4 regions of the Bradyrhizobium sp. USDA3516 genome follow, and region 2 is predicted to be linked to each of the others. Evidence: predicted binding sites of a transcription regulator. Region 2 holds the regulator's gene; each other region holds the start of a gene.

Region 1 (7,912 bases), on a different contig from region 2:
TGGCACGCGAAAAAGCGGCCGCGTCGTTTTTATATCTAGTGGAGGAGACGAGCGATGCCGCAAAAGGGCACCGTCAAATGGTTCAACCCGACCAAGGGCTATGGGTTCATCAAGCCGAACGGCAGCGACAAGGACGTGTTCGTCCACATCTCCGCCGTCGAGCGTGCCGGACTTTCCACCCTCAACGAGAACCAGGTGGTTGAATTCGACCTCGTGGAGAACCGCGGCAAGTCGTCCGCGGAGAACCTCAAGGTTTCCTGATGTCTCTCGCGGCATGCGAGCGATCATGACGTTGCCCCCGGCTCTGCCGGGGGATTTTGTTTGGAACTGCGGGAAAACAGCGTTTAGCTGGAGCAACGAATATCACCATCAATCGACCAGAGACGACGGCCGACGAACTCCAACGCCCTGGTTCGTCGTGCGACGAGAAGGCAGTCACGGCGTTCGATGTTTTCGGCTCGGACCTTCCCGACGAGGCGTTCGCGGGTGTGTTCGACCACCCCCGGCAAGTCGGCAGACTGGTTGATCGAATGCTCTACGGCTCCTGAGTCCCGAGCTGTCTAACTCACCACCGGCGCTACCAGAAAATTCTCCGACGCCGCACTTCCTGCCGTCTTGCAGACATCGCCCTCGATGCGGACCTTGCCGGTCGCGAGCAGTCGCAGCGCCTCGGGATAGATGCGGTGCTCGACCTCGAGGATGCGCTCCGACAGCGTCTCCGCGGTGTCGTGGTCGCTGACGGGAACCGCGCCCTGCATCACGATCGGGCCGGCATCGGTCTCGGGGATCACGAAATGCACCGTGGCGCCGGAGAGCTTGACGCCGGCGCGCAGCGCCTGGCCATGCGGGTCGAGACCGGGGAAGGACGGCAGCAGCGAAGGATGGATGTTGAGCATCCGTCCGTACCAGGCTTTTGTGAACTCGGCCGTGAATAGGCGCATGAAGCCGCCCAGACAAATCAGCTCGATGCCGTGCTTGTCGAGCGCGGCCTGCAGCACCGTCTCGAAGCCGGCGCGGTCCTTGCCGAACGGCTTGCTTTCGATCACCTCGGTGGTCACGCCGTTCGCCCGGGCGCGTTCGAGGCCGGGCGCATCCGCCTTGTTCGAGATGACGAGCGATATCTCCGCCGGGAAATCCGCGGCAGCGGCGGCCCTGATCAGCGCGGCCATGTTGGAGCCGCGTCCGGAGATCAGGATGGCGACGCGGCGCTTCATCACAGCGCCAGTCATTATACTGCCATGTCGAGATGGCCGTTATAGACGACGCGGTGCTCGCCCTCGGCCGGGATCACGGTGCCCAGTTGCGCCACGGTCTCGCCGGCGTCGGTGAAGACCTCGATCACCTTGTCGACCTTGTCGGGCTCGACGATCGCAATCATGCCGATGCCGCAATTGAAGGTGCGCAGCATCTCAAGCTCGGCGATGCCGGCTTGGGCCGCCAGCCATTTGAACACCGGCAGCACCGGCAGGCGTGCCAGGTCGATGCCGACGCCGAGATGCTTCGGCAGCACGCGCGGGATGTTGTCGGTGAAGCCGCCGCCGGTGATGTGGGCAAGCCCCTTCACCGCGCCGGTCTCGCGGATCGCGCGCAGGCAGGATTTGACGTACAGCCTGGTCGGCGTCAGCAGCGCGCCGCCGAGCGTCATGACCGGCGCAAACGGTGCCTGCGCATCGAAGCTGAGTCCCGCCTGCTCGACGATCTTGCGGACCAGCGAGAAGCCGTTGGAATGCACGCCGGACGAAGCGAGACCGATCACGGCGTCGCCCGCGGCGATGTCCTTGCGCGGCAACAAGGTACCGCGCTCGGCCGCGCCGACGGCAAACCCGCCGAGATCGTAGTCGCCGTCCTTGTAGAGGCCGGGCATCTCGGCGGTCTCCCCGCCGATCAAAGCGCAGCCGGATTCGCGGCATCCCTCCGCAACGCCCGCGACGATGGCGGCCGTGGCCTCGGGGTCGAGCTTGCCGCAGGCGAAATAGTCCAGGAAAAACAGCGGCTCGGCGCCCTGGACCACGAGGTCGTTGACGCTCATGGCGACGAGGTCGATGCCGATGCCGCCATGCAGGCCGGTGTCGATCGCGATCTTGACCTTGGTGCCGACGCCGTCGGTCGCGGCCACGAGGACCGGGTCCTTGAAGCCGGCCGCCTTGAGGTCGAACAGGCCGCCGAAGCCGCCGATCTCGGCATCGGCGCCCGGCCGGGCGGTGGCGCGCACCATCGGCTTGATCAGGTCGACCAGGCGGTTGCCCGCGTCGATATCGACGCCTGAATCGGCGTAAGTGAGGCCGTTTTTGCGGTCGGTCATGCCCGATTTCCAGTGGGTTTGCGGCTGGTTACGTCGAATTCCGGGGACGCGCAATGGCTCGCATGGCGCTCCCCGCTATACTATGTAGACATATCAACCGGTTCAGCCTGCAACGGGCCGGATTTGAGGTCAGAACCGGTGCCGGGAAGCGCTTTCGTGAGTATTCCGAATATCATTACCCTGGGCCGCATCATGCTGGTCCCGATCATCGTCTGGGCCATCGTATCGAGCCAAATGGAGGTCGCGTTCGCCGTCTTCCTGATCGCCGGCATCAGCGATGCCGTGGACGGCTTTTTGGCCAAGCGCTTCAACATGACGAGCGAGCTCGGCGCCCTGCTCGATCCGCTCGCCGACAAGGCGCTGCTGGTCTCGATCTACATGGCGCTCGGCATCTGGGGCGCGATCCCGCGCTGGATCGTGATCCTGGTGGTCTCGCGCGACATCATGATCGTCGCCGCCGTGATCGTGTCCTGGCTGTTCGACCGGCCGGTCGAGATGAAACCGTCGAAAGTGTCCAAGCTCAACACGGTCGCACAAGTGGCGTTCGCAGCTTTGGTGCTGGCGGCGCTTGCCTTCGGCTTCAAGCCCGCGCCTTATGATATCATCCTGATGGGTCTCGTCACGGTCTTCACGCTCTCCTCCGTGTCGCTCTATCTCGTCGAGTGGCTGCGGCACATGAGCACGATCGAGGCCAAATGAAAGTGGAAGCGGCCTCGTAAAGGCCATCTCCGCTCGATCAAGTCGCATTCTCTCGGAACGGGCCGGCGCGCCGGCATGGAGCAAAGCAAGCGTGGCAGGCCGCGTTCATCCCCGACAATTGGCGTTTGCACTTCCGCATGCGGAGAGCCTCAGCCGGGACAACTTCCTCGAAGGCCCCGCCAATGCGGCCGGTCTCGGCCTCATCGACAGCTGGCCGGAATGGCCGAACCGGATCATGTGGCTGGCGGGCCCGGAAGGAAGCGGCAAGAGCCATCTCGCCGCGATCTGGGCCGAGGTATCAGGCGCCCGCTCGACCACGGCCAATGCGCTGACGGCCGCAAGCGTGCCCGGCGCGCTGGCCACCGGCGCGCTGGTGGTCGAGGATCTCAAGGCGGGGGACTTTGACGAGCGCGCCCTGTTTCATCTGATGAACCTCGCCCGCGAGGACGGCGCCTACGTCCTCTTCACCGGCCGCGAGGCACCGGCCGTGCTTCCGATCGAGCTTCGCGACCTGCGCTCGCGCCTGCGGGCCATTCCGGTGGTAACTCTGCTGCCGCCCGACGACCAGCTGTTCCGCGGCCTCATCGTCAAGTTCTGCGCCGACCGCCAGCTCAGTGTAGACGAGAGCGTGGTCGGCTACCTCGCGACTCGCCTGGAGCGGTCCTCGGCCGCCGCCCGGCGGGCCGTCGAGTTGCTCGACAGCGAAGCCCTGCGGCTTGGCCGCCCGGTCACCCGGGCGCTCGCCGCCGAGCTGCTCCGGGACGCCTGACCGGCCGCCTCCCCCAAGGCGGACCGAAGCCCGCTTGACCGACGCGGCGGCGGAACATCAATGTCATCGAAACGTCATCGCGCTAACACATGCTCCCGCCGATTTTGCGCGTAAGTCGCAATTGGGGTGAACTGGATGGATCGACTTCTGATGGACTCTGCGCAAGCTGTTGAAACGAAAGAGAAAGCTCCGGAAACCGAGAGCCTTCCGGCAATCGCGTCGAGCCCCGAGCGGTTCATCAACCGCGAGCTGTCCTGGCTGCATTTCAACCGCCGCGTCCTGGAGGAATCGGTCAATCCGAGCCACCCCGTGCTGGAGCGGGTGCGATTCCTGTCGATTTCGGCGAATAACCTCGACGAGTTCTTCATGGTTCGCGTCGCCGGCATCAAGGCCCAGGTGCGCGAGGGCATCGCCGAGCGCAGCCCCGACGGCCTGACGCCGTCCGAGCAACTCGCGCTGATCAACCGCACCGTCTCCCAGCTCGCCTCCGACCAGCAGGCGATCTGGCGCGACCTGCGCGGCACGCTGGCCGAGGTCGGCATCGTGCTGGTCGACGGCAAGGACGTCACCAAGGCGGAACGAACCTGGATCGAGGACTACTTCCTCCACAACGTGTTCCCGCTCCTGACCCCGCTCGCGATCGATCCGGCCCACCCTTTCCCGTTCATTCCGAGCCTCGGCTTCACCATCGCGCTGCAGCTCACGCGCGCCGCCGACGGCAGGCAGATGAATGCGCTGATCCGCATGCCCGGCAAGATCGACCGCTTCATCCGCCTGCCGGCCGAAGGCACCGTGCGCCTGATCTCGCTGGAGCAGGCCACCGCCCTGTTCATCAACCGCCTATTCCCCGGCTACAATCTGCACGGCCAGGGCGCCTTCCGGATCATCCGCGATTCCGAGCTCGAAATCGAGGAAGAGGCCGAAGACCTCGTCCGCCTGTTCGAGACCGCGCTGAAGCGCCGCCGCCGCGGATCGGTGATCCGGCTCGAGATCGACGCCAAGATGCCGGAGCAGCTGCGCAGCTTCGTGCAGCACGCGCTCTCGGCCGCCGACGACGAGGTGTTCCTGGTCGACGGCGTGCAGGCGATGAACGAGCTCTCGCAGCTCACCCGCCTCGACCGCCCCGACCTCGAATTCACCCCGTACGTGCCGCGCCATCCCGAACGCGTGCGCGAGCATGGCGGCGACATCTTCGCCGCGATCCGGCAGAAAGACCTGATCGTCCACCACCCTTACGAGTCGTTCGACGTCGTCGTGCAATTCCTGCAGCAGGCCACGCGCGACGCCGACGTCGTTGCGATCAAGCAGACGCTGTACCGCACCTCCAACAACTCACCGATCGTGCGTGCGCTCGCCGAAGCGGCCGAAGCCGGCAAATCAGTCACCGCGCTGATCGAGCTGAAGGCGCGGTTCGATGAAGAAGCCAACATCCGCTGGGCGCGCGATCTCGAACGCGCCGGCGTACAGGTCGTCTACGGCTTCCTCGAATTGAAGACGCACGCGAAGCTCTCGATGGTGGTGCGCCGCGAGGGCGGCAGCCTGACGACCTACGTCCATACCGGCACCGGCAATTATCACCCGGTCACCGCGCGCATCTACACCGACCTGTCCTACTTCACCTCGGACCCGACGATCGGCCGCGACGCCGCCCGCGTGTTCAATTTCATCACCGGCTATGCCGCGCCCAGCGATCTGGAAAAGATGGCGGTGTCGCCGCTGACCTTGCGCAAGCGCATCATCGAGCACATCCAGGGCGAGACCGCGCACGCGCGGCATGGCCGTCCCGGCGCGGTCTGGATGAAGATGAATGCGCTGGTCGACCCCGACATCATCGATGCGCTCTACGAAGCCTCCCAGGCCGGCGTCCAGGTCGAGCTCGTGGTGCGCGGCATCTGCTGCCTCAGGCCGGGCATTCCGGGCCTGTCGGAGAACATCCGGGTCAAGTCGATCATCGGCCGCTTCCTGGAACACGGCCGAATCTACTGCTTCGGCATGGGTCAGGGACTGCCGAGCGCGAAAGCGGCTGTGTATATCTCGTCGGCCGACATGATGCCGCGCAACCTCGACCGCCGCGTCGAGGTGCTGTGCCCGCTGCAAAATCCGACGGTGCATCAGCAGGTTCTCGAACAGATCATGGTCGCGAACTTGAAGGACAACGAGCAGAGCTGGCAGTTGTTGCCGGATGGGTCTTCAACGCGTATGAAGACCGCGAAGGGCGAGGAGCCCTTCAACGTCCACAACTACTTCATGACGAATCCGAGTCTGTCTGGCCGTGGAAAGTCGCTCAAGGAATCCTCGCCGCGTCGTCTCACGCGCCGGAACGAACGTCATCAATCCTGATCGGGGATTTGCGACGTGAAGCGGCCGCGCAAGCGCGGCTCGAGTGTCGCGGTTATCGACATAGGCTCCAACTCGGTACGCCTCGTCGTCTACGAGGCGCTGGCGCGCAGCCTCATACCGATCTTCAACGAGAAGACGCTGTGCGGCCTCGGACGCGAGGTGCAGAGCACGGGCCTGCTCGCGCCCGACGCCGTCGACAAGGCGCTGACCTCGCTGAAACGGTTTCGCGCGCTGTGCCGGGTGATGCAGGTCGGACGCGTGTTCGCGATCGCGACCGCGGCGTGCCGCGACGCCTCCAACGGTCCCGATTTCATCGCCAAGGCCGAGCGGATCTGCGCGGTGAAGATCGAAATCCTGTCGGGCCCGCGCGAAGCACGATTGTCGGCGCTCGGCGTGATCTCCGGCATCCACCTTCCCGACGGCATCGTCGGCGATCTCGGCGGAGGCTCGCTCGAGCTGATCGACGTGCGCAAGAACGCGGTGCGCAGCGGCGTGACGCTGCCGCTCGGCGGCCTCGCGCTGCAGGACCTCGCCCACAAATCGCTCAAGCGCGCCGACCGCATCGTGCGCGAGGAGATCGACGCCGTGCCGCAGCTGACCGCCGGTCGTGGCCGCACCTTCTATGCCGTCGGCGGCACCTGGCGCGCGCTCGCGCGCATCCACATCATCCAGAGCGGGTATCCGCTCCAGGTGATGCACGGCTATTCCATTCCGGCGGCCGAGGCGCTCGACTTCTCGCGCCGCCTGCGGCGCCTCGCCGCCGCCGACATGCTTGCCGACATCGAGATCGTCGCCGATGCGCGGCGCCCTCTGCTCACCTATGCGGCGCTGGTGCTCGAGCACATCATCCGCGTCGCGAAGCCGAAGAACATCGTGTTCTCCACCTTCGGCGTGCGCGAGGGCCTGCTGCACGAGAAGCTGCCCGAGACCGAACGCAACAAGGACGGGCTGATCTGCGCGGCCGAGGAGCTGAACCAGCTGCTGTCGCGTTCGGCCAGGCACGCGCGCGAGCTGATTGGCTGGACCGACCGCCTGGTGCGCGTCGTCAAGCTGCGCGAGACGGAAGAGGACCGCCGCCTCCGCCACACCGCGTGCCTGCTCTCCGACATCGGCTGGCGCGTGCATCCCGATCATCGCGGCGAGCAGACGCTGAGCCTCGTCGTCAACGGCAATTTCGGCGCGATCACCCACACCGAACGCGCCTTCGTCGGCCTGTCGGTGTTCTATCGTTATGCCGGCCTCAGCGAGGAAAACCAGCCGCCGGTCACGATGCAGGAGCTGCTGACGCCGGCCCAGCTCGAACGCGCGCGCCTCCTCGGCGCTGCGTTCCGCGTCGCGCATCTGATCTCGGCCGCACGTCCCGGCGTGCTGCCCGCCACGCATTTCCGCAGCCAGGGCCGCCAATTGATGCTGGTGTTCGAGCACCGGCTCGGCGATCTCGTCGCCGACCGCGTCGGCAGCCGCTTCCGTCAGCTCGCCCGCCTGATCGGCCGCGCCGGTTCAATCGTCAGGCGCTGACCTCTCAGCCGGGCCTCATCTTTCCGGGCCGTCTCTTGAGCCACATCATCGCGCCGCTGACGAAGAGGACAAGCGGTGCGAACCCGGCTGCGAACACCAGCAGACGCCCTGCGAATCCGAACGTCGCGCCGTTATGAAGCCAGAGCTGCTCAGCCAGATAGCGGTCCCCCATCGACATGGTACCCGGCGTGCGGTCCTGCACCACCGCACCGCTCCATGGATCGAGCCAGATCGCCCCGCGCGACCGCACGGCGGGATCAGCCCCATCGGGACGGAATTGCACC
Region 2 (7,912 bases):
CATCGGCAACTCGTTCCGGATCTCCTCGTCGATCTTCGCGCCGGGCACGACCATCTCGGCGGCGATCGCATCCGAGTTCGCCGAGAGCGACGGCCTGCACCAGTCCGGCCTGATCCTGCTCGGCCTCCTGCTGTTCGTGCTGACGTTCTTCGTGCTCGCGGCCGCGCGGCTGATGCTGATGCGTCTGGAAACCAAGGCGGGGAAGTGAAGCCATGAACCCGATCTATGCACGTCGCCGCCGCTGGGACATCGTCATCCGCGGCCTCTGCATCGCCGCCGCCGCCTTCGGCGTCACCTGGCTCGCGCTGATCCTGATCACGCTACTCTACAACGGCCTGGCCGGGCTCAACCTCCAGGTCTTCACAGCGGACACGCCGCCGCCTGGATCGACCGAGGGCGGCCTGCGCAACGCCATCGTCGGCTCGCTGATCATGACCGTGATCGGTGTCGGCATCGGCGCGCCGCTCGGCCTGTTCGCCGGCACCTATCTCGCCGAGTACGGCCGCAACGACAAGCTGACCTCGGTGATCCGCTTCATCAACGACATTCTCCTGTCGGCACCCTCGATCATCATCGGCCTGTTCATCTATGGCGCGGTGGTGGTGCCGATGCGCGGCTTCTCGGCGATTGCAGGCGCGCTGGCGCTTGCCGTCATCGTGATCCCGGTCGTCGTGCGCACCACGGAGGACATGCTGCTGCTGGTGCCGAATCCGCTGCGCGAAGCTGCCAGCGCGCTGGGTCTGCCGCGCTCGCTGGTGATCAGGCGAATCGCGTACCGTGCGGCGCGCGCCGGCCTCATCACCGGCGTGCTGCTCGCCACCGCCCGGGTCGCCGGCGAGACCGCGCCGCTGCTGTTCACCGCGCTGTCGAACCAGTTCTTCAGCCTGGGCCTGGACAAGACGATGGCCAACCTGCCGGTCACCATCAACAACTTCGTGCAGAGCCCCTACGCCTACTGGAAGCAACTCGCCTGGAGCGGCGCGCTGCTGATCACCCTGACCGTGCTTGCCCTGAATATTGGCGCGCGCATCCTTGGCGCCGAGAGGACTGCAAAATGAGTGAAATGTCTGTTTCCGTCAGCGCACCGACCGTTCATCCCGGCTCGCAACCCCTGCCCGAGGCGCCCGCCAAGGTCACGGCGCGCAACCTCAACTTCTACTACGGTGACCACCACGCGCTGAAGAACATCAACCTGACGCTCGGCACCAACCGCGTCACGGCGTTCATCGGCCCGTCCGGCTGCGGCAAGTCCACCCTGCTGCGCATCTTCAACCGGATGTACGACCTCTATCCGGGCCAGCGCGCAGACGGTCAGCTGTTGCTCGACCATACCAACATCCTCGACCCCAAGCTCGATCTCAACCTGCTCCGCGCCCGGGTCGGCATGGTGTTCCAGAAGCCGACGCCGTTCCCGATGACGATCTACGAGAACATCGCCTTCGGCATTCGTCTCTACGAGAAGATCTCCAAGTCCGAGATGGACGGCCGCGTCGAGAAGGCGCTGCGCGGCGGCGCGCTGTGGAACGAGGTCAAGGACAAGCTCAATGCCTCCGGCCTGTCGCTCTCCGGCGGCCAGCAGCAGCGCCTCTGCATCGCCCGCACCGTCGCGGTGCGGCCCGAGGTGATCCTGTTCGACGAGCCTTGCTCGGCGCTCGACCCGATCTCGACCGCCAAGGTCGAGGAGCTGATCCAGGAACTGTCCGAGAACTACACGATCGCGATCGTGACCCACAACATGCAGCAGGCGGCGCGCGTCTCCGACAAGACCGCCTTCATGTATCTCGGCGAGTTGATCGAGTTCGACGACACCAGCAAGATCTTCACGTCGCCGAGCGATCGGCGCACGCAGGATTACATCACCGGCCGGTTCGGCTGAGGAGACGGAACATGGGTTCTGAACATACCGTAAAGGCCTTCGACAGCGACCTTCAGGAGCTCACCCGCCTGGTCGCCGAGATGGGCGGCATCGCCGAGCGCATGATCGTCGATTCCGTCGACGCGCTGATCCGTCGCGACGTCGCGCTCGGCCAGCGCGTCGTCACCACCGACGGCGAGCTCGACGCGCTGCAGAAGCGCATCGAGGAGCGCGCCGTGCTCACCATCGCCCGCCGCCAGCCGATGGCCGTCGACCTGCGCGAGATCGTCGGCGCCATGCGCGTTGCGACCGATCTCGAGCGCATCGGCGATCTCGCCAAGAACATGGGCAAGCGCGTCGCGGCGCTGGAGACGGATTTCCATCCGCTCAAGCTGTTCCGCGGCCTGGAGCACATGACCGACCTCGTGCAGCAGCAGGTCAAGAGCGTGCTGGATGCCTACGCCGCGCACGACCTGCCGGCGGCGATGGCGGTGTGGAAGGGCGACGAGGAAGTCGACGCCATCTGCACCTCGCTGTTCCGCGAGCTCCTCACCTACATGATGGAGGATCCGCGCAACATCTCGTTCTGCATCCACCTGATGTTCTGTGCCAAGAACATCGAGCGGATCGGCGACCACGCCACCAACATCGCCGAGACCGTGTTCTACATGATCGAGGGCCAGGCGATCACCGACAAGCGGCCGAAGGGCGACATGACGACCTTCGCCACGACGGTGCCGAATACCTGACGACTTAAGGAGCTACGACCACATGGGCGCACGCATTATGGTGGTTGAGGACGAGGAAGCTCTCACCGAGCTTCTTCGCTACAACCTCGAAGGCGACGGCTATGACGTCGAGACGGTGATGCGCGGCGATGACGCCGACACCCGCCTCAAGGAGCACATTCCCGATCTGATCGTGCTCGACTGGATGCTGCCGGGCCTGTCGGGCATCGAGCTGTGCCGGCGGCTTCGGACCCGCCCCGAGACCAAGCAGCTGCCGATCATCATGCTCACCGCGCGCGGCGAGGAGAGCGAGAGGGTACGTGGGCTTGCCACCGGCGCGGATGATTACATCGTCAAGCCGTTCTCGGTGCCGGAGCTGCTCGCGCGTGTGAAGGGCCTGCTCAGGCGCGCGAGCCCCGAGCGCCTCGCCACCGTGCTCGCCTATGGCGACATCGAGCTCGACCGCGACAAGCGCCGCGTGGCGCGCTCGGGCCGGCCGATCGATCTCGGCCCGACGGAATATCGTCTGCTGGAGTTCTTCCTGGAGCATCCCGGCCGCGTATTCTCGCGTGAGCAGCTGCTCGACAGCGTCTGGGGCCGCGACATCTACATCGACGAGCGCACCGTCGACGTCCATATCGGCCGTTTGCGCAAGCTGCTCAATCTCGGCCGCGAGCAGGACCCGATCCGCACCGTGCGCGGCGCCGGCTACGCGCTGGACGATCGCTTCGCGAAGGCTGAGCAGACGTAAGATTTGGAGGCCGGGGGATTTGGCGGACTACCGCTACGATCCCGGCCGTCATCCCGTGGCGCGCGGAGCGCAAACCCGGGATCTCAGCGCGAGCGCTCGTCGCGATCGACCACAGCACCTCGTTTGGCGAAGACTCGGAGTGACCATCTCGCGCAACAATTGCGCCCTGTGGTAATGATCCCCGCGTGCGCGGGGATGACACCGAGTTGGTGGAGCCGTCAACGTGTGACGGCTGCGATCAGCTAGATCAACAAACTCACCGCGTGCCCGGCTTCGGGGCTGCGCGACGGCGGTCCGCTGCGGGCTGATAGGCCACGCGCGAATGCTGGGCGCAGTAGGGCAGGCCTGAGAGCGCCTTGCCGCCGCAGAAGAAGAAATCCGGGCTCGAGGGATCACCGACCGGCCAGTGGCAGGTCGCCTCGTTCAATTCCAGCAGCGACAGCCGCTGGCTCATCGGCACCACGTTGTCGTAGGTCACCGGCTCGGCTTCCAACTCGACCTCGAAGGCCTGCGCCAGCGCGGTGTTGCCGCGCGCGACGGGGCGGGTCACCCGCATCATGTGCTGTGCGGGCCGTGCCTTGCGCGGCCGCGGCGCTGCCGATGAAGGGCTCTTGGCGCGGCCGGACAGGCCGAGCCGGTGCACCTTGCCGATCACGGCATTGCGGGTCACATTGCCGAGCTCCGCTGCGATCTGGCTGGCCGAAAGTCCGGCCTCCCAGAGCTTCTTCAGCTGCTCGACGCGATCATCGGACCAGGTCAAAACCGTCATTGCACCCTTTCCCTCGCTGCGCGCCAGCCATCCTGGGGGCTTCGCAGCGAATGCTTAGCCTTGAAAAACCCGTGCCGTCAGAATCCCTTAAGGCTCGCCGGGCGCGCTCAAGACGCCCGAACGTTTACGCCGGTACATGAGGACTTCTGGGATCAGAACTGCTGCACGAGATGTCGTATCTGACAGCCCAAACGCTACAATATGGCGTGACTCCCGCGCAAGAGTCCGCCGACTCGCTTCCACATGTTCCGTGGTGAAAAACCCGCAAAATCGGCACCGCAAGACTACGGAATCAGTGTTTCGCGAGGCTTTCCGGGCGGCATTGACACCCGTCTTGCCAGGCATAAGATAGTGACACGTGCCGCCCTTAAAAGGCGGCACGTTTCGTTTTCCGGGGCCGGTCGATGGTGCGTTGCCCAATGCATGTCTCACACGGTCCGCAACATTTAAGTGACGTCATGACTAACAGCGCAGCGCCGCATTTGCTCCCCGTTTTCGCCAGGGCCGACCTCGGTTTCGAGCGCGGCGAAGGCTGCTGGCTGATCGCGACCAATGGCGAGCGCTATCTCGATTTCACCTCGGGCGTGGCGGTGAATGCGCTCGGCCACGCCCATCCCGCGCTCGTCAAGGCGTTGCAGGAGCAGGCGACCAAGCTCTGGCACATGTCGAACCTGTTCCAGAGCCCTGACGGCGAGAAGCTCGCGAGCCGCCTCTGCAACGAGAGCTTCGCGGACTTCGTGTTCTTCTGCAATTCCGGCGCCGAGGCGCTGGAGGGCGTGATCAAGCTGGTGCGCCACCATCATTTCTCGAAGGGGCATCCGGAACGTTACCGCATGATCACCTTCGAGGGTGCCTTCCATGGCCGCACGCTGGCGACGCTCGCCGCCACCGGGTCTGCGAAATATCTCGAGGGCTTCGGTCCGCCGATGGACGGCTTCGATCAGGTGCCGCATGGCGACCTCGATGCCGTGAAGAAAGCGATCGGCCCGCACACCGCCGGCATTCTCATCGAGCCGATCCAGGGCGAGGGTGGCGTTCGTGCCGCACCTCACGCCTTCTTGAGGGCGCTGCGCGAACTCTGCAACGAGCGCGGCCTGTTGCTCGCCTTCGACGAGGTGCAGACCGGCATGGGCCGCACCGGCGAGCTCTTTGCCTACAAGCGCACCGGCGTCACACCGGACGTGATGTCGCTCGCCAAGGCGCTCGGCGGCGGCTTCCCGATCGGCGCGGTGCTGGCGACCGCGGACGCGGCAGAAGGCATGGGCCCTGGCTCGCACGGCTCGACCTTCGGCGGCAATCCGCTCGCGATCTCGGCCGCCAACGCTGTGCTCGACGTCATGCTCAAGCCCGGCTTCTTCGACCACGTGCAGAAGATGTCGCTGCTGCTCAAGCAGAAGCTCGCCTCGGTAATCGATCGTCATCCCGATGTCGTCAGCGAGGTGCGCGGCGAGGGCCTCCTGATCGGCATCAAGGCCGTGGTGCCCTCGGGCGATCTCGTCGCGGCGCTGCGCGCCGAAAAGCTGCTCACCGTCGGGGCCGGCGACAATGTCGTGCGCTTCCTGCCGCCTTTGATCGTCACCGAAGCGGAGATCGAGGACAGCGTCGGCCGGTTAGAGCGCGCCTGCACTGCGATCTCCTCCAGCCAGACCAAGCGGGCGGCAAGCTGATGAGCACGACGCCCAACAAAGCTCCCAAGCATTTCCTGGACATCAACGAGCTGCCGCTGTCGGAGCTCAAGAGCATGCTCGCCGCCTCTTCCGCCATGAAGGCGAAGCAGAAGGCGCAGCAGCCGGTCAGGCCGCTCGAAGGCAAGACGCTGGCGATGATCTTCGAGCGTCCCTCGACCCGCACCCGCGTCTCGTTCGACGTCGGCATGCGCCAGCTCGGCGGCGAGGCGATCATGCTCACCGGCGCCGAGATGCAGCTCGGCCGCGGCGAGACCATCGCCGACACCGCGCGGGTGCTGTCGCGCTATGTCGATGCCATCATGATCCGCATCCTCAATCACGATGCGCTGCTGGAGCTCGCGGCCAACGCCACCGTGCCCGTCATCAACGGCCTGACGCGGCGTTCGCATCCCTGCCAGGTGATGGCCGACCTCATGACCTATGAGGAGCATCGCGGCCCGATCGAGGGCAAGACGGTGGCCTGGACCGGCGACGACAACAACGTGCTGGCGTCCTGGGCCCATGCCGCCGAGCGCTTCAAATTCCAGCTCAATGTCGCAACGCCGCCGGAGCTCGCACCGAAAAAGGCCATGCGCGACTGGATCAAGGCGACGGGCGCGCCGATCGTGCTCGGCACCGATCCTGAGGCCGCCGTGCGCGGCGCCGATTGCGTCGTCACCGACACCTGGGTGTCGATGGGCGACAAGGAGGGCGAGCACCGCCACAATGTGCTGAAGCCCTACCAGGTCAACGGCAAGCTGATGTCGCTGGCCAAGGCGGACGCATTGTTCATGCATTGCCTGCCGGCCCATCGCGGCGAGGAAGTCACCGATGAGGTGATCGACGGCCCGCAATCCGTCGTGTTCGACGAGGCCGAAAACCGCCTGCACGCGCAGAAGGGCATTTTGGCCTGGTGCTTCGACGCGGTGAAGTAGCCGCGCTGGCGGCCCGGCTGCCGCGTCAAAACGACTGTCGTCCCGGACAAGCGCGCCACAAGTGCGCGCCGATCCGGGACGACCTCGATCTTGAGGTGGCTTCTCAGAACCCACCTGCATCCGGAACGCACCACCCAGCGCCCTTCCATTTCCGTCCACCGACCCCAGATAATGCGCCATGGTTTCCCAATCTCCTGACATGAAGACCGGGCCTGAAGGCCCGGTTCGCGCGCCATCATCGGTTCCGATCGATGACGCCGTGCTGCCTTACGAGGTTGACGCGCTCGACGTGCGCGGGCGCCTGGTGCGGCTTGGTCCTGCGCTCGACGACATCCTCACCAAGCACGATTATCCCGCAGCCGTGGGCAAGCTGCTCGGCGAGGCCATCGTGCTGACGACGCTGCTCGGCTCGGCCCTGAAATTCGAGGGCCGCTTCATTCTTCAGGCCCAGACCGACGGCCCGGTGTCGTTCCTGGTGGTCGACTACAAGGCCCCGGACCGCCTGCGTGCCTATGCGCGCTTCGACGCCGCGCGCCTGGGCACGGCGAAGGATTCCGGCACGCTGCTCGGCCGCGGCCATCTCGCCATGACCATCGACCAGGGCCCCGACATGAGCCGCTACCAGGGCCTGGTTGCGCTCGACGGCGGCAGCCTGGAAGACGCCGCCCACGAATATTTCCTGCGCTCCGAGCAGATCCCGACGCGCGTGCGCCTGGCGGTCGGCGAGGAGTGGCGCTCGAGCGACGGCGGCAAGCATCGCTGGCGCGCCGGCGGCATGCTGATGCAATTTCTGCCGAAGGCGCCGGAGCGCGCGCGGCAAGCGGACTTGCATCCCGGCGATGCGCCTGATGGTACCGAGGTGCACAGCATCACGGAAGACGATGCCTGGGTCGAGGCACGCTCGCTGATCGAGACGGTCGAAGACGTCGAGCTGATCGATCCCGAGCTCTCCGGCGAGCGGCTGCTCTACCGCCTCTTCCACGAGCGCGGCGTGCGCGTGTTCAATCCGCAGGCGCTCGAGGCGCGGTGCTCCTGCTCGCGCGATGCGGTGGCCGCCATGCTCAAGAGCTTCTCGCACGACGACCGCGCCGCCATGGTCAAGGACGACAAGGTCGTCGTCACCTGCGAGTTCTGCTCGTCGGTGTACCAGTTCACGCCGCACGAGGCGGGCGCCGAGGACGCGTAAGCCTATCCTTCGTCATTGCGA
Region 3 (7,912 bases), on a different contig from region 2:
TCGGCGCCGATCATCAACGGTCCTTACGCCTACAACTCCGACTTGCCGGACGACGCCAAGGCGGCCATCGCGAAGGCCTTCTTCGACGCGCCGACGAAGGACAAGGCGGCGTTCGATCGCCTCCAGGACGGCCAGAAGAAGGGGTTTAATCACGCCACCACCAAGGACTGGGATGGCACGATCGAGCTGATCAAGTTCGTCGACACACTGCGTAAGAAGAAGGCGTCCTGAGTTTCGGGACGAGGCACCTGGAGCCGGGTCGATGGACCCGGCTCTTTCTTTGACGGGACCTTCTCAGGCCGATGACAACAGCGGTTTCGATCCTCCCCGAGCAGCAGCTCGCCGCGCTGAACGCTGGCTATCGCCAGGCGGTTTCACGCAGGCGGCTTCGTCTCCTGTTGGGAGCGGGCGTGTTTGCCGCCGCGCTGGCTCTCGCCGCGATCGGCGCCGAAGTGAATTTGCGCACGCTTTTCACCTATTTCGGCAACTTCGTCAGTTATTTCGACCGCATCCTCACGCTCGACAGCGGCCAGCGGGTCTGGACCGATGTCGGCGAGTGGTTCTGGGGCTGGCGCAAATGGCTGAAGATGCTAGGTGAGACGCTGCTGATCTCCTATGTCGGCACGCTGATCGGTGCGACCTTCGCCTTTGCGCTCAATTTCTTCGCGGCCGAGAACACCTCGCCTGCGCCCTGGCTGCGCTTCGTCGTGCGGCGCCTGCTCGAATTCGCCCGCTCGGTTCCCGGGATCGTCTTCGCGCTCGTCTTCGTCATCGCCTTCGGGCTTGGACCGATGGCAGGCGTGCTGGCGATTGCGATCCACTCCACCGGTGCGCTCGGAAAACTGTTCTCGGAGATCGTGGAGAATGCCGACATGAAGCCGGTCGAGGGCATCCGCTCGACCGGGGCGAGCTGGCTCGCCTGCATGCGCTTCGCCATCGTGCCGCAGGTCACCGCCGGCTATGCCAGCTACGCGCTGCTGCGCTTCGAGATCAACGTCCGCGAAGCCTCGGTGATGGGATTTGTCGGCGCCGGCGGCATCGGCCAGGAGCTCGTCGTTGCAATTCGCAAATTCTATTATTCGGACGTCAGCGCCATCCTGCTCACCATCATCGTCACCGTGTTCCTCATCGACATCGCCACGGGCTGGCTGCGCGGCCGTCTGTTCGGCAAGGAGGCGCGGACGTGACGAAGTCGCAGGAGGTCGATACGCACCAGATGCGCGCGCGCTACCCCGATGTGTTCGACCGGCCGGCCTCGGCGCGCCTCGCGACGCCCGTTATGATCGCCGCGGCGCTCGCGATCCTGATCTATGGCCTCGTCGATCTCGACTTCTCGCCGTCGCGCTTCTTCGCCGGCCTCAGCCAGCTCGGCTGGATCAGCCTGATGATGATCCCGCCGGATCCCGGCTCCTCGCTGCCGGTCTACTTGAAGGCGCTCGGCGAGACGCTCTCGATCGCGCTGCTCGGCACCACGCTGGCGGCGGTGTTCGCGCTGCCGGTGAGCTTGCTTGCTGCGCGCAACATCGTGCCGTCGGGCATCCTGCGCTTTCCCGTCCGCCGCTTCCTGGATTCGATCCGCGGCGTCGACACCCTGATCTGGGCGCTGGTGTGGATCAACGTGGTCGGGCTCGGCCCGTTCGCCGGCGTGCTCGCCATCGCGGTGGCGGATTTCGGCGCCTTCGGCAAGCTGTTCTCGGAGGCGATCGAGAGCGCCGACCAGAAGCAGGTCGAAGGCATCCGCGCCTCCGGAGGCAGCGCCCTGCACGAGATCCGCTTCGGCTTGATGCCGCAGGTGCTGCCTGTCATTGCAGGCCAGGTGCTTTATTTCATCGAGTCCAACACCCGCTCGGCGACCATCATCGGCATCGTCGGCGCCGGCGGCATCGGCCTCCAGCTCGCCGAGCAGATCCGCGTGCTGGAATGGCAGAAAGTGTCGTTCCTGATCCTGATGATTCTGGTCGCGGTCGCCGCGATCGATTTCATCTCGGGCAAGCTACGCTTTGCGATTATTGGAAGGCGGGCTGTTGCGTAGCTTGCTTTTTCCCTTCTCCCCTTGTGGGAGAAGGTGGCGCGAAGCGCCGGATGAGGGGTGTCTTTCAGCGTGCTCAAGCGAGAATTGGACTCGCGGAGACATACCCCTCGCCCGTCTCGCCGCTATCGCGGCGAGCCACCCTCTCCCACAAGGGGAGAGCGGAAGAAGCGTGCCCGCGGCGAAACGCTCACCCGTTCTCCACCACAAACTCCACCCGCTCCGCGGCAAAGCGCGAGTGCTTCGTCATCAGCGGCTTGCCCGTGAGATCGTGGTCGGTGGCGTCGACCACCAGGATCGGTCGCCCCAGCGCCAGATCGAGCCGTGTGGCGTCCGTCGCGTCGACGATGCCGGCAGTGATTCGGGTCGCGCCGCGGCGATAGTCGCGGACACCGAAATGCTCCAGCAACTTCGTCATCGAGCGCGTCGCCGCGAACACGGCGCCCGCATCCGGGAACAGGTCGGCTGAGAGCCAGGTGGTAGAAACACAGATCGGCGTGCGGTCGGCGAGGCGAATCGCCTCGATCCGCACTAACGGCGCACCCGTCTTTAATCCCAATTCTCGTGCGAGCTCGCGCGTCGCGACGTCATCGGTCGCCTCGATCAGCCGGCCGTGCGGCTCGCGGCCATCAGCGCCGACGATCTCGGAGAAGCGCGTGCGCGAGCGCAGGGGATAGGCGAGCTTCTGCGCCTCGACATAGGTTCCGCTGCCGCGCTCGGCGCGCACCAGGCCGCGCTCGGCAAGGGCTGCCAGCGCGCGCCGCACGGTGTGGCGGTTGACGCGATAGGTCTCGGCGATCTCCATCTCGCCCGGCAATTTGTCGCCGGCCGCAAAGCGGCCGTCGGCGATGCCGCGCTCGATGCCGTCGGCCACGAGGCGCCATAGCGCGACGCCCGAGGAGGCTGTGTCCTGCATGCTCATGTCGCGGGAAGCCTACTCCAGAAATCACAGCATTGTCACGAAACAGTCATGGCGCGTCCGTATGAAGTTGTCTATTATCATAGACAACTTCGATGCGGCAAGTTCTGTAGAAGAGCTCGGTGGACCAGGTGAACCAGCAGACGACCCAGCAAGCCCAGCGCAAGGCCGCCATGGCCGTGCTGGCGCACGCGGAGGCGGGCGAGATCGCCGCTCGCCTCCGCAACTTGGCCCTCCCGGACCATCAGGATCTGCGCACGCCCGAGAGCGGCCTCGTCATGCTGCGCGGCCGGGTCGGCGGCGACGGTGCGCCGTTCAACCTCGGCGAAGCCACGGTGTCGCGCGCCGCGGTGCGGCTTGCCAGCGGCGAGGTCGGTTTCGGCTACACGCTCGGACGGAACGGCGAGAAAGCGCGGCTGATCGCGCTGTGCGACGCGCTGGTGCAATCCCGTGATTTCAGTGCGGCCGTCGAGCGCGACGTAATCGCGCCGTTGCGCGACCAGCTTATGATTCGCCGCAAGCAGGCGGCGGCCGAGACCGCCGCGACGAAGGTTGATTTCTACACCATGGTGCGCGGTGAGGGGTGAGGTCATGACCACGATTGCGGAGCTGCCACCGGGTTTCGCCGACAAGGTGCTGTCGGCGCAATCGACCTTTCGTTCGGTCATGGACGCCATGGCGCGGCCGGGCTCGGTGCAGCGCATCGTGCCGATGGCGGGCGCGCCGGGGCCTATGATGCGCGGCACCGCCGCGATCGCGCTGACGCTGTTCGACCACGACACGCCGCTCTGGCTCGATGCGCGGATGGCGGAGAGCTCGGACGTGACGAAGTGGCTGAAATTCCACACCGGCGCGCCGGTCGTGCAGGATTCGTCGATCGCCTCGTTCGCTCTCATCAGTGACGGTGGCGCCTTGCCTGCGCTCGAGCGCTTCGCGCTCGGTACCAGCGAGTATCCGGACCGCTCGACCACGGTCATCATCCAGATCGACAGCCTCGCCTCCGGACGCAGCTTCGAGCTTCGCGGCCCCGGTATCGACGGGATGGCGGCGCTGCAGGCGTCGATCAAGCCTTTCGACCTGTTCGAGCGCCTGCAGATGAACGAGGCGCTGTTTCCGCGCGGCATCGATGTGGTGCTGGTCGCCGATGACGCCGTGGTCGCGATCCCCCGCACCACGCGCATCGTGAGCAAGGGAAGTTAGAAGCATGTATGTCGCAGTCAAAGGCGGCGAACGCGCCATCGAGAACGCCCATCGTCTGCTCGCGCATAAGCGGCGCGGCGACCAGAGCGTTGCGGAAATCTCCCTTGACCAGATCTCGGAGCAGCTCGGCCTTGCCGTCGATCGCGTCATGAGCGAAGGCTCGCTCTATGACCGCGAGCTCGCATCGCTCGCGATCAAGCAGGCGCGCGGCGATCTGATCGAGGCGATCTTCCTGGTTCGCGCCTTCCGCGCCACGCTGCCGCGCTTCGGCGCCAGCGAACCGGTCGACACTGGCGCGATGCGGGTGCAGCGCCGGGTGTCGGCGACCTTCAAGGACATTCCCGGCGGCCAAATCCTGGGACCGACCTTCGACTACACCCACCGCCTGCTCGATCCATCGCTCGCCCAAGGTTTTGTGCCGGAGGCTCCGGCCGCGGCCGAAGCCTCCACCGCGCCGACCCCGCGCGTGACCGACATTCTCGGCCGCGACGGGCTGATCGAAGCATCGCCGGAAGCCGAGGACGGCGCCAGCGTCGGCGATCTCACCCGCGAACCGCTGAATTTCCCGGCGGATCGCGACTTGCGCCTGCAAAACCTCGCGCGCGGCGACGAAGGCTTTCTGCTCGCGATGGGCTATTCCACCCAGCGCGGCTATGGCCGCAACCATCCCTTCGTCGGCGAGATCCGCTTCGGCGAGGTGGAAATCGACTTTGTCGCGGAAGACGTCGGCTTCGCCGTGCCGCTCGGATCGATCGAGCTCACCGAGTGCCAGATGGTCAACCAGTTCAAGGGCTCCGCGACCGAGGCGCCGTGCTTCACCCGCGGCTATGGGCTCGCCTTCGGCCAGAGCGAGCGCAAGACCATGTCGATGGCGCTGGTCGACCGCGCATTGCGCGCCCGCGAGCTCGGCGAGGAGGCGCTCGCACCGGCGCAGGACGAGGAGTTCGTGATGTCGCATTCGGACAACGTCCAGGCGACCGGCTTCGTCGAGCACCTGAAGCTGCCGCATTATGTCGATTTCCAGTCCGAGCTCGGCCTGCTCCGAAAGCTGCGTCAGGAGTTTGCCGAGGCCAATGCGCCTGATGCCATGAAGGAGGCCGCGGAATGAACGCGCCCGCCTACAATTTCGCCTATCTCGACGAGCAGACCAAGCGCATGATCCGCCGCGCGATCCTGAAGGCGATCGCGATCCCCGGCTATCAGGTGCCGTTCGCCAGCCGCGAGATGCCGATGCCGTATGGCTGGGGCACCGGCGGCGTGCAGGTCACGGCCGCGATCCTGGGGCCGCAGGACGTGCTGAAGGTGATCGACCAGGGTTCGGACGACACCACCAACGCGATCTCGATCCGCAAGTTCTTCGCCAAGACGGCGGGCGTTGCGACGACGACGGCGACGGACGAAGCAACCGTGATCCAGACCCGTCACCGCATCCCCGAAACGGCGCTGAACGCGAACCAGGTGCTGGTCTATCAGGTGCCGATCCCCGAGCCGTTGCGCTTCCTCGAGCCGCGCGAGACCGAGACGCGGCGCATGCATGCGCTCGCCGAATACGGCCTGATGCATGTGAAGCTCTACGAGGACATCGCGCGCTTCGGCCACATCGCCACCGCCTACGCCTATCCGGTGAAGGTCAACGCGCGCTATGTGATGGACCCGTCGCCAACGCCGAAATTCGACAATCCCAAGATGGACAATTGCCCGGCGCTGCAATTGTTCGGCGCCGGCCGCGAGAAGCGCATCTACGCGATTCCGCCCTATACGCAGGTGGTGTCGCTCGATTTCGAGGATCACCCGTTCGAGCCCTACCGCTTCAACGCGCCCTGCGCGCTGTGCGGGGCGGAGAATTCCTATCTCGACGAGATCGTGACCGACGACAAGGGCGGCCGCATGTTCGTGTGCTCGGACACCGATTATTGCGAGGGTCGCCAGGCCGCCGGTCATCACGGCAGCCTCAGTGCCGCGCCGTACAAGGAGAAGGCTCAGGAGGCCACGAATGGCTGATCAGAATCTGATCGAGAACGACGAGCCGCTGCTGGTCGCGCAGTCCCTCAGCAAGTCGTTCGGCCGCATCAGTGCCTGCCGCGACGTCTCGTTCTCGCTCTATCCCGGCGAGGTGCTGGCGATCGTCGGCGAATCCGGTTCCGGCAAATCGACGCTGCTGCAGATGCTGTCGGGCCAGCTTGCGCCGAGCGCGGGCCATGTGTCGTACCGGATGCGCGATGGCGTCACCCGCGATCTCACGACGCTGGGCGAGGCCGAACGGCGCTTCCTGTTCCGCACCGATTGGGGATTCGTGCATCAGGATCCCGCACAGGGCCTGCGCATGGCAGTCTCGGCCGGCGCCAATGTCGGCGAGCGGCTGATGGCGGTGGGGTGGAATCATTACGGCCGCATTCGCGACACCGCGTCCGACTGGCTCACCCGGGTCGAGATCGACGTCGCGCGGATCGACGATGCGCCGCGCACCTATTCCGGCGGCATGCGCCAGCGCCTCCAGATCGCCCGCAACCTCGTCACCGAGCCGCGGCTTGTGTTCATGGACGAGCCGACCGGCGGCCTTGACGTGTCGGTCCAGGCGCGCCTGCTCGATCTCCTGCGCAGCCTGGTCGCCGAGCTGGACCTCGCCGTCGTCATCGTCACCCATGATCTCGCCGTGGCGCGCCTGTTATCGCACCGCGTGATGGTGATGAAAGGCGGCCGCGTCATCGAGACCGGCCTTACCGATCAGGTGCTCGACGACCCGCGCGAGCCCTATACCCAGCTGCTCGTCTCCTCGATCCTGCCGCCATGAACTTTACAATATGAGCTTTCCAATGACCGCCATGATCGAAATCACCGACGCCGGCAAGACCTTCACGATGCACCTGCAGGGCGGCATCGAGCTGCCGGTGGTGCGCGGCGTGACCTTCCAGGTCAATCCAGGCGAGTGCGTCGTGCTGTCGGGCCCGTCGGGCGCCGGCAAATCGTCGATCCTGAAGATGATCTTCGGCAATTACCGCTGCGACAGCGGCCGCATCGGCATCCGCCATCGCGGCAAGGTGGTCGATCTTGCCACCGCCGAGCCGCGCCAGGTGCTCAACGTCCGCCGCTCCACCATCGGCTATGTCAGCCAGTTCCTGCGGGCCGTGCCGCGGGTTGCGACCATCGACGTCGTCGCGGAGCCGCTGATCGTGAACGGCATGAGCCGGACTGAGGCACAGGCGCGCGCTGGCGAGCTGCTGCGTCGTCTCAATATCCCTGAACGGCTCTGGCAGCTTCCGCCTGCGACCTTCTCCGGCGGCGAGCAGCAGCGCGTGAACATCGCCCGTGGCTTCATCTCCGACCTGCCGATCCTGCTGCTGGACGAGCCGACCGCCTCGCTCGATGCGGCCAATCGCGCCGTGGTGGTCGAGCTGGTCGCCGAGAAGAAACGTCAGGACGTCGCCATGGTCGCCATTGTCCATGACGACGAAATCCGTCATTTGATTGCCGACCGCATCGTCGACGTCACCAGCTTTGCCGCCGCGGCCTGAAGGAATGGGGACATGAAGAAGGAATCCGTGATCGCCAACGCCAGGATCGTGCTGGCTGACCGGGTGATCGAGCGGGGCTGGCTCGCGCTTGCCGACGGCCGCATTGCGGAGATCGGCGAGGGGAGGGCGCCCGCGGGTGCCGAGGACGCCGGCGGCGATCTGATCATGCCCGGCCTGATCGAGCTCCACACCGACCATCTCGAAGCGCATTACGTGCCGCGGCCAAAGGTGTTCTGGAATCCGGTCGCCGCC
Region 4 (7,912 bases), on a different contig from region 2:
ACCGACCGTCTCCATCTTCTGTGCCTGCTGAAGCTGCTGCTCGGTCAGCTTGCGCGCGGTGAGGTCGTGGACAATGCCGACGAAGATCAATTCGCCGTCCTGGCGCGCCTCGCCGACCGACAGCTCCATCGGAAACGTCGTGCCGTCCTTGCGCAGGCCGACGGCCTCGCCGCCCGTCGCGAAATGCCGCGCCTGGCGGTCGGGCGCCGCATCCGCCTCAGGCATCAGCATGCCGACGTTGCGGTTCATCACCTCGTCGGCCCGGTAGCCGAACAGGCGCTCGCAGGCCGGATTGAACAGCAGGATGCGGTCCTGCGCATCGAACAGGATGACGCCGTCGACCGCGGTCTCGACGATCGCAGTGAGGCGCGCCACGCTCTCGCGCATCGCGCGCTGGGCGTCCCGGACCTGCTGCAGCAGCAGCGTGGCGTCGCGGCTCTTGATTTCCTCCTCCTCGAGCGCGGCCTGGACCTGTCGCAGCTCGAACGGCGAGGGGATCGTCAGGATCTTCGGCAGCAGCGGCCAGAGCGCGGCGGCGGTGAAGACCGAGGCGACCGCCGTCGCGGCCTTAACCATGCCCTCGATGCCGTAGATCGGAACCCAGAGCGTGTAGATCGACAGCACGTGGGTCAGGCCGCACGCCATGATGAAGATCGCGAACGCCCAGTAGACCCAGCCGAACTTGAGGTCGCGCCGCCTGGTGACGAGGATGGCGAGGGCGAACGGGATCGAGAAATAGGCGGCGGCAATAGAGGCGTCGGAAACGACGTGAAGCCAGATCAGCTCAGGCTCCCACAACAGGCAGATGCCGTGCGGCGACAGCATGGACGAGTCGAGGAGACGTTCGAAGAAGGCCCACATCGTTCCACCCCAGGAGTCTTGTTCAGGTGGCTTGCGGGCCGGGCGACCCGCAACATGAGGTCCGCTGACGGTTCCACCACCCGACGTCTCGCGTAACAGGCGAAGCACGCTAAGGTACGCGACTATAGCAAGGGTCCGGCGCCCGTTGCATTTTTAAGCCCGCATCATTGCGGGCCGTGGTCCGCGGCTGTGTCCGACTGATTCGCGGTCCGCGCAATCGATTCGCGAATCACGCTTGGCGGCGGCCCGGCGCGGTTGCCGGCGTTCCATGGTCGCGCTAGGACAGGCCATGGCAGCCTCCCCAAGCACATGTCTCCGGCGATGACGACCCCGGTCTCACTCACCATCGCCGGTTCCGATTCGAGCGGCGGCGCCGGCATCCAGGCGGACCTGAAGACCTTTGCCGCGCTCGGCGTTTACGGCGCCTCCGTGATCACGGCTCTGACGGCGCAGAACACGCGCGGCGTGACCGGCATTCACGCGGTGCCGGCCGGGTTCGTCACCGAGCAGATCGACGCGGTGTTCTCCGACCTCGACATCGGCGCGGTGAAGATCGGAATGGTCGCCCAGGCCGCCAGCATCGATGCGATCGCGGCCGCGCTGTCGCGCTGGTCGCCCCGGCATGTCGTGCTCGATCCCGTCATGGTCGCGACCTCCGGCGACCGCCTGCTCGCCACGGAGGCCGTCGACGCCCTGCGCACCAGGCTGATGCCGCTGGCGGCCGTGATCACGCCGAATCTGCCGGAGGCTGCGGCCCTGCTCGATGCGCCGGTGGCGGCGAGCGAGGCCGAGATCGAAAGCCAGGGACGCCGCCTGCTGGCGCTGGGCTGCCGCGCCGTCCTGATCAAGGGCGGGCACGGGGAGGGCGCCGAGAGCACCGATTATCTCGTCACTGCCGAGACCACGATCGCGCTCGCCGCGCCGCGTGTGGCCACCCGCAACACCCATGGCACCGGCTGCTCGCTGTCCTCCGCCATCGCGGCGGGGCTCGCCAAGGGCGAGGACCTCGAGGCCGCCGTGCGCAACGCGAAGGCCTGGATCAGCGCCGCGATCGCCGCCGCCGACCGCTTCAGCGTCGGCCACGGCCATGGGCCGATCCATCATTTCCACAAATTCTACTGACGGTGCCGTAGACGTGGCCTCCGGGGTCTCGCACCCCCTGCGGCGCCATGTCGCCTGATTGTCGCATGCGACTGATATTCGCGGGGGTGGGCGAGGCAAGGCGTGATTCGTATTTGAAGGTGCCTCGAGGGTTCAATCGGTCATCCCCCTGTCACGGGACATTGTTACAGGCTGGCGCATGGGAAGTTACGATGTGAGTGACGAGAGCCCGGAGCGGCGCTTTCGCACGTTGTTCATCTCCGACGTCCATCTCGGAGCCCGCGGTTCACAAGCCGATCTTCTGCTCGACTTCCTGCGCTACCATGATGCCGACACGATCTATCTCGTCGGCGACATCGTCGATGGCTGGGCGTTGAAATCGAGCTGGCACTGGCCGCAATCGCACAACGACCTCGTCCAGAAGCTTTTGCGCAAGGCGCGCAAGGGCGCCAAGGTCATCTACATCCCCGGCAATCACGACGAGTTCCTGCGCAACTATTACGGCACGCATTTCGGCGGCATCGACGTGGTCGAGAACACGGTTCACACCGGCGCCGACGGCAAGCGCTATCTCGTCATTCACGGCGACATCTTCGATCTCGTGGTGCAGAACGCGCGCTGGCTCGCTCATCTCGGCGACAAGGCCTACGACTTCGCGATCCAGATGAACCGCCTGGTCAACTTCTTCCGCCGGCTGTTCGGCGTGCCCTATTGGTCGCTGTCGCAATGGGCCAAGCAGAAGGTCAAGAACGCCGTCAACTATATCGGCGCCTTCGAGCAGGCGCTCGCGGCCGAAGCGCGCCGTCACGACGCCGACGGCGTGATCTGCGGCCACATCCATTACGCCGTGATCCGCGACGAGGCCGGCATCCGCTACATGAATTGCGGCGACTGGGTGGAGAGCTGCACGGCCCTGGTCGAGCACGACGACGGCCATTTCGAGATCATCACCTGGGCGGATCATTTGCAGAAGCCGGAGCAGGTGCCACAGGTCGCGGCAAGGGCAGCCTGATGCGCATCCTGGTCGCGACCGACGCCTGGCACCCGCAAGTCAACGGTGTGGTTCGGACGCTGACCAAGCTGGCTGATGCCGCCAAGGGGCTCGGAGTCGAGTTCGCGTTCCTGACGCCGCAATCATTCCGCACCTTCGCCATGCCGAGCTATCGCGACGTGCGCCTCGCCATGCCGCGCCCGGCCCGGATCGCCGGGTTGATCGAGGAAGCGCGGCCGGACAGCATCCACATCGCGACCGAAGGGCCGATCGGCCTGATGGTCCGCCGCTATTGCCGCCAGCGCAAGCTGCCGTTCACGACCAGCTTCCACACCCGCTTCCCCGAATATGTCCGCGCCCGCGTCCCGGTCCCGGGCTCGCTGATCTGGCGGGCGCTGCGGCGCTTCCACAGCGCCAGCCGCGCCGTGATGGCGGCGACGCCGGCGCTCGCACGCGAACTGACCGAGCGCGGCTTCGACAATGTCGTGCTGTGGCCGCGCGGCGTGGATACGACGTTGTTCCACCCCCGCGTCGTCGATCTCTGCCTGCCGGCACCCGTGTTCCTGTCGGTCGGCCGCGTCGCAGTCGAGAAGAATCTCGAGGCGTTCCTCGACCTCGACCTGCCCGGCACCAAGGTGATCGTCGGCGACGGCCCGGCGCGCGCCGCGCTGGAAGAGGCCTATCCCGATGCGATCTTCCTCGGCGAGAAGCACGGCGAGGAATTGGCGGATATCTATGCGGCCGCCGACGTGTTCGTGTTCCCGAGCAAGACGGACACGTTCGGTCTGGTCCTGCTGGAGGCGCTGGCGAGCGGCCTGCCGGTCGCGGCCTTCCCCGTGAAGGGGCCCCTCGACGTGATCGGCGACGCGCCGGTCGGAGCGCTCGATCACGATCTGCGCAATGCCTGCTTTGCCGCGCTCGACATCTCCCGGCAGGATTGCGTCGCCTTTGCCGCCAATTACACCTGGGAAGCCTCGGCGAAGGTCTTTATCGACAGCATCCAGGCTGTCGGCGCGGTGTTGCCCGGCCGAAATGGCGCGGAACAGCCGCGTTTCGTGGCTTGAGGCAAGAAATCCTCTCGCGGAGGTGTCTTGCCGGGGCATGATCGGCCGCGATAGCATTCCGCCATGACCGAACAGCTCCTTCCGGTCGGCCCTGCCGACATCGATGCCGCAGCGCGCGTGATCGCGCCTTACGCCATCCGCACCCCGCTGTTGTCCTTTCCCGTGCTCAACGAGCGCGTCGGTGCAAAAGTGTTCCTGAAGCCGGAGATGCTCCAGCGCACCGGCTCGTTCAAGTTTCGCGGCGCCTTCAACAAGGTGTTCTCGATCCCGCAGGACAAGCGCGCCGGCGGCGTCGTCGCGTTCTCCTCCGGCAATCACGCGCAGGGCGTGGCGGCGGCGGCAAAGATCCTGGATATGCAGGCCACCATCGTGATGCCGGCGGATGCCCCGCTGTCGAAGCGCGAGCGCACCAAATCCTACGGCGCCGAGGTCGTGCTGTACGACCGCGACAAGGACGACCGCGAAGCGATCTCGCGCGGCATCGCCGAGAAGCGCGGTGCGACGCTGGTCAAGCCCTACGACGATCCCTTCGTGATCGCAGGGCAGGGCACCGCCGGCCGCGAGATCGCCGAGGACATGGCAACCCTCGGCCTTAGCCCCGACATCGTGGTGGCGCCGGCCTCCGGCGGCGGCCTGATCGCGGGCGTCGCCACGGCGGTGAAGGCGCGCTATCCGCAAGCCGAGATCGTGGTCGCCGAGCCCGAGGCCTTCGACGATCACGGCATCTCACTCAGCGCAGGCCATCGCGAGCCGCATCCGCCGGCCGGCCGCACCATCTGCGATGCGCTGATGGCGCTGATGCCCGGCGAGATGACGTTTGCGATCAACAGCAAGCTGCTCGCGCGCGGCGTCACCGCCTCGGACAAGGAAGTCGGCGCGGCGGTGGCTTTCGCCTATCGCGAGCTGAAGCTGGTGGTGGAGCCGGGCGGTGCGGTGGGGCTTGCTGCGCTACTCGCGGGCCGCCTTGATGTGGCCGGCAAGAACGTCGTCATCGTGCTGTCAGGCGGCAATGTCGATGCGGATCTGTTCGCGGAGCTGGTGGCCTAGCAGCATTCCGGGGCACTCATAGCGTGAGCCCGGAATCCATTTCTCAACCGTCACCGCCGCACAATGGATTCCGGGCCTGCGCCTTACGGCGCATCCCGGAATGACCAAGGCCAGACATGAAGAAGGGGCAGAGCGTTTCCGCTCTGCCCCTTTCTCGTCTCGCTCGCCGCAATCAGTGCATGAAGCCGCCGCGACGGCTGCCACCATTGTTCATGCTCGGCGCCTGGTTCATCGACTGCCGGAAGTTGTTGTTGCTGCTGACCATGCGGTTCGGCACCGTGGTGAGCTGCGGACGGCTCGTCTGCACGTTGGTCTGCACCTGCACCTTGCTGACCGGATTGTTGTTGGGCTTCATGATGCCGGTGTTGCCGTTGGTGACGCGGATCGGCTGGTTCTGCGTCTGAACGTTGACCGGCTTCACGTCGATCCTGGTGCCGCCTTTGCCGACATTCACCGGCATGCCGACGATCTTGGGCGGAGAGCTGTTGGGTGTGCCGGCATTGTTGCCGCCGTTCTGCGGATTGTTGGTCGCAGGCAGGGTCACGATCTTGCCGATGCCGGCCTTGCCGTTGATGGTGTTGGTCGGCGCAGGCAGCGTGACGATCTTGCCCGGGGTCTGCGGCGGCGTGCCGTTCTGCGGGTTCGGCTGGTTGTTGCCGGCAGGCAGGGTGACGATCTGGCCGCCATTGCCGAGCTTGCCGACGACATTGCCGTCGAGCGGCTTCTGCACGACCGGCAGATTGCCGTTCACCTGCGCGCCATTGCCCGACGGCATCAGCGGCATGTATTTGGGCTGGCCGAGATTGCCGATCTTGAGCGTCGGGGCAATGTTCTGCGGCGCCAGGAACTTGGTCGCCTGCATCAGGGGGATCTGCTTCGGCTGCACCTGCAGCTTCAGCGCGACCTGCGCATAGGGGCTGTTGCCGTAGCTGTCATAGAAGCTCTTGTAGGCGAGCGGCGAGTTGGCGAGCACCGCCTTGTGCCAGGCTTGCGAGATCAGGATGTTGTTGAGCAGCCAGCGGATGTGGTCGCACAGCGGGTCGTGCGGGTACATCCGGATGAACTCCTGATAGTACTCCGGCCGGCCCTCGGACACAACGTAATCATAGGCCTGGCGGGTGGAGCGGCTCGGCAAATTGGAGGCCATCTGCACGACAGGCGCTTTCACCGGCGCGCGGTTGGCGGCAACGGCGGTGTCACCGAAGAAGGTGAAGTCGCTCGTCAGCGACGAGCTCTCCCACGGAATCTGCGCGCCGCTGGTGGTCTGGTTGACCTGCAGGCGCACGCGCTTGAACAGCTGCTCGATCGGCACGTTGGGCTCGCGTGCGACGTTCAGGAACGCCTGCGTGTAGGGGCTGTGACCATTGGTGCCGTCGAGCGCCTCGGTGCCCGGCGCGGTCGAGTAGCCGACGATCGAGCCGTTCGGCGCATCGACGATGGCGAGGCCGCGGCCGGCGTCGTTGATTTCAGGGAACGGGTTGTTGCGGCAGGCATCGAGGATGACGATGCGCATGCGGCTCGGGATCGTCTCGAGCGTCGACATCACGTCGACGAGGCGCAGCGAATTGTTGACGAGCTCGGTCGGGCTGGAGACCTTGGCGTCGACCGGAACCAGATAGTTCTCGCCGGCGAGCTGCACGCCGTGGCCGGCGTAATAGACCATCGCGACCGTATTCGGACCGCGCGAGGCGACCTTGGCGGAGAAGTCCTGGACGACGCGGAGCATGTCGTTCTGGGTCAAGTCGGTCGCGGCGACCACTTCGAACCCGGCGGAGTTCAGGAACTGCGCCATCGACTGGGCGTCATCGTCGGGATTCGCAAGCTGCGGCGCGTTCTGGTAGTTCGCATTGCCGATGACCAGCGCCACCCGCTGCTCCGGGCCTTGCAGCGCGGTGGGGGCGGGCTGCACCGGGGCAACCTGCGCGGAAACCGGCCCGCAGGCGAAGCCGAATAGGCTTCCCAACAGGCTCGCTGTCATGAAAAAGGGCTTTAGGCGGAACATGGCGTGCTCCTTTGGCACTCATCTCGATGCGAGATTGGTTGCGCCCAAGCTTGACCGCGTTCGAGCCTTGCGGTCCGTGATCCCTGTCACCATGGTCGCCTCCGTGATCTGAATCACGCTCGGAACCTGTTATGGTTAGCGATCGATTGGGAGGACGTCCGCCACATGCTGAAATCGATCGATCCGATCCTGACCCCCGATTTGCTCTGGCTGCTCGCCGCGATGGGCCATGGCGACGACCTCGTGTTCGTCGATGCCAATCACCCCGCCTCCCGGATCGCGCAGAGCACCTCGTCGCAGCGCCTGATCCAATTGCCGGGCATGACGATGGACACTGCCATCCGCGCCATCATGTCGGTCTATCCGCTCGACGATTTCGATCCCGATCCGGTGCGTGTGATGATGCCGGTCGACGATCCCGACCGCGTGCCCGAGGTGCAGCGCGCAGTGCTCGCGGAGATCGCACGTGCCGCTGGCCGGCCAGTCACGCCCGGCAAGCTCGCGCGTTCGGATTTCTATCGCGCGGCGGCGGCCGGCTTTGGCGTCGTGCAGGTCGGTGACAGCAGAGGCTATGGCTGCTTCCTGATCCGCAAGGGCGTGATCGGCTAGTGGAGCCGCGTTCGATCGACGAAACGCTTGATGCAAAGCGGATGCGATCTCGTGTGCGAAGATCCCCGCGCCTGGGAAGCTCAGCAAGCACTCGAATTTGAGTGGCCTTCTCGCATCCGCCTGTCTATCGTCGATTCATGTCTCGCCTTCTGTGTCTCTTTGTTGCTGTCGTCCTGTCGCTGCTGCCCGCCGTCGCGCCCGCCGAACCCGTGCAAAAGCGCCCCAAGCCGGTCTGGA

The links. The regulator PhoB, encoded in region 2, activates phosphate uptake and scavenging genes when phosphate is short. The targets are predictions, from matches to a motif close to TGTCATNNANCTGTCAT.
Region 1: AC24YW_RS01670 (RNA degradosome polyphosphate kinase) is a predicted target of PhoB. The motif match lies at 3,832-3,848, and genes of this name have one in related genera.
Region 3: phnF (phosphonate metabolism transcriptional regulator PhnF) is a predicted target of PhoB. The motif match lies at 2,985-3,001, and genes of this name have one in related genera.
Region 4: AC24YW_RS24010 (UDP-2,3-diacylglucosamine diphosphatase) is a predicted target of PhoB. The motif match lies at 2,122-2,138, and genes of this name have one in related genera.

The regions. Positions count from the first base shown of each region.
Region 1 is NZ_JBYGYN010000001.1:302,123-310,034, forward strand. Features, by position in the region: gene AC24YW_RS01640 (hypothetical protein) at 1-39, shown strand, start outside; gene AC24YW_RS01645 (cold-shock protein) at 55-261, shown strand; gene purN (phosphoribosylglycinamide formyltransferase) at 561-1,214, opposite strand; gene purM (phosphoribosylformylglycinamidine cyclo-ligase) at 1,229-2,302, opposite strand; gene AC24YW_RS01660 (CDP-alcohol phosphatidyltransferase family protein) at 2,459-3,001, shown strand; gene AC24YW_RS01665 (P-loop NTPase family protein) at 3,093-3,770, shown strand; gene AC24YW_RS01670 (RNA degradosome polyphosphate kinase) at 3,921-6,110, shown strand; gene ppx (exopolyphosphatase) at 6,126-7,628, shown strand; gene AC24YW_RS01680 (PepSY-associated TM helix domain-containing protein) at 7,633-7,912, opposite strand, start outside.
Region 2 is NZ_JBYGYN010000002.1:856,118-864,029, reverse strand. Features, by position in the region: gene pstC (phosphate ABC transporter permease subunit PstC) at 1-208, shown strand, start outside; gene pstA (phosphate ABC transporter permease PstA) at 213-1,058, shown strand; gene pstB (phosphate ABC transporter ATP-binding protein PstB) at 1,055-1,876, shown strand; gene phoU (phosphate signaling complex protein PhoU) at 1,888-2,604, shown strand; gene phoB (phosphate regulon transcriptional regulator PhoB) at 2,627-3,334, shown strand; gene AC24YW_RS09930 (GcrA family cell cycle regulator) at 3,591-4,103, opposite strand; gene AC24YW_RS09925 (acetylornithine transaminase) at 4,562-5,770, shown strand; gene argF (ornithine carbamoyltransferase) at 5,770-6,705, shown strand; gene AC24YW_RS09915 (Hsp33 family molecular chaperone) at 6,884-7,891, shown strand.
Region 3 is NZ_JBYGYN010000003.1:384,569-392,480, reverse strand. Features, by position in the region: gene phnD (phosphonate ABC transporter substrate-binding protein) at 1-231, shown strand, start outside; gene phnE (phosphonate ABC transporter, permease protein PhnE) at 303-1,187, shown strand; gene phnE (phosphonate ABC transporter, permease protein PhnE) at 1,217-2,032, shown strand; gene phnF (phosphonate metabolism transcriptional regulator PhnF) at 2,220-2,951, opposite strand; gene phnG (phosphonate C-P lyase system protein PhnG) at 3,122-3,535, shown strand; gene phnH (phosphonate C-P lyase system protein PhnH) at 3,540-4,148, shown strand; gene AC24YW_RS12090 (carbon-phosphorus lyase complex subunit) at 4,153-5,256, shown strand; gene AC24YW_RS12085 (alpha-D-ribose 1-methylphosphonate 5-phosphate C-P-lyase PhnJ) at 5,253-6,149, shown strand; gene phnK (phosphonate C-P lyase system protein PhnK) at 6,142-6,939, shown strand; gene phnL (phosphonate C-P lyase system protein PhnL) at 6,962-7,660, shown strand; gene AC24YW_RS12070 (alpha-D-ribose 1-methylphosphonate 5-triphosphate diphosphatase) at 7,673-7,912, shown strand, end outside.
Region 4 is NZ_JBYGYN010000008.1:59,496-67,407, reverse strand. Features, by position in the region: gene AC24YW_RS24020 (PAS domain S-box protein) at 1-825, opposite strand, end outside; gene thiD (bifunctional hydroxymethylpyrimidine kinase/phosphomethylpyrimidine kinase) at 1,183-1,983, shown strand; gene AC24YW_RS24010 (UDP-2,3-diacylglucosamine diphosphatase) at 2,162-2,974, shown strand; gene AC24YW_RS24005 (glycosyltransferase family 4 protein) at 2,974-4,017, shown strand; gene AC24YW_RS24000 (threonine/serine dehydratase family protein) at 4,081-5,064, shown strand; gene AC24YW_RS23995 (caspase family protein) at 5,237-7,066, opposite strand; gene AC24YW_RS23990 (RbsD/FucU family protein) at 7,232-7,675, shown strand; gene AC24YW_RS23985 (hypothetical protein) at 7,813-7,912, shown strand, end outside.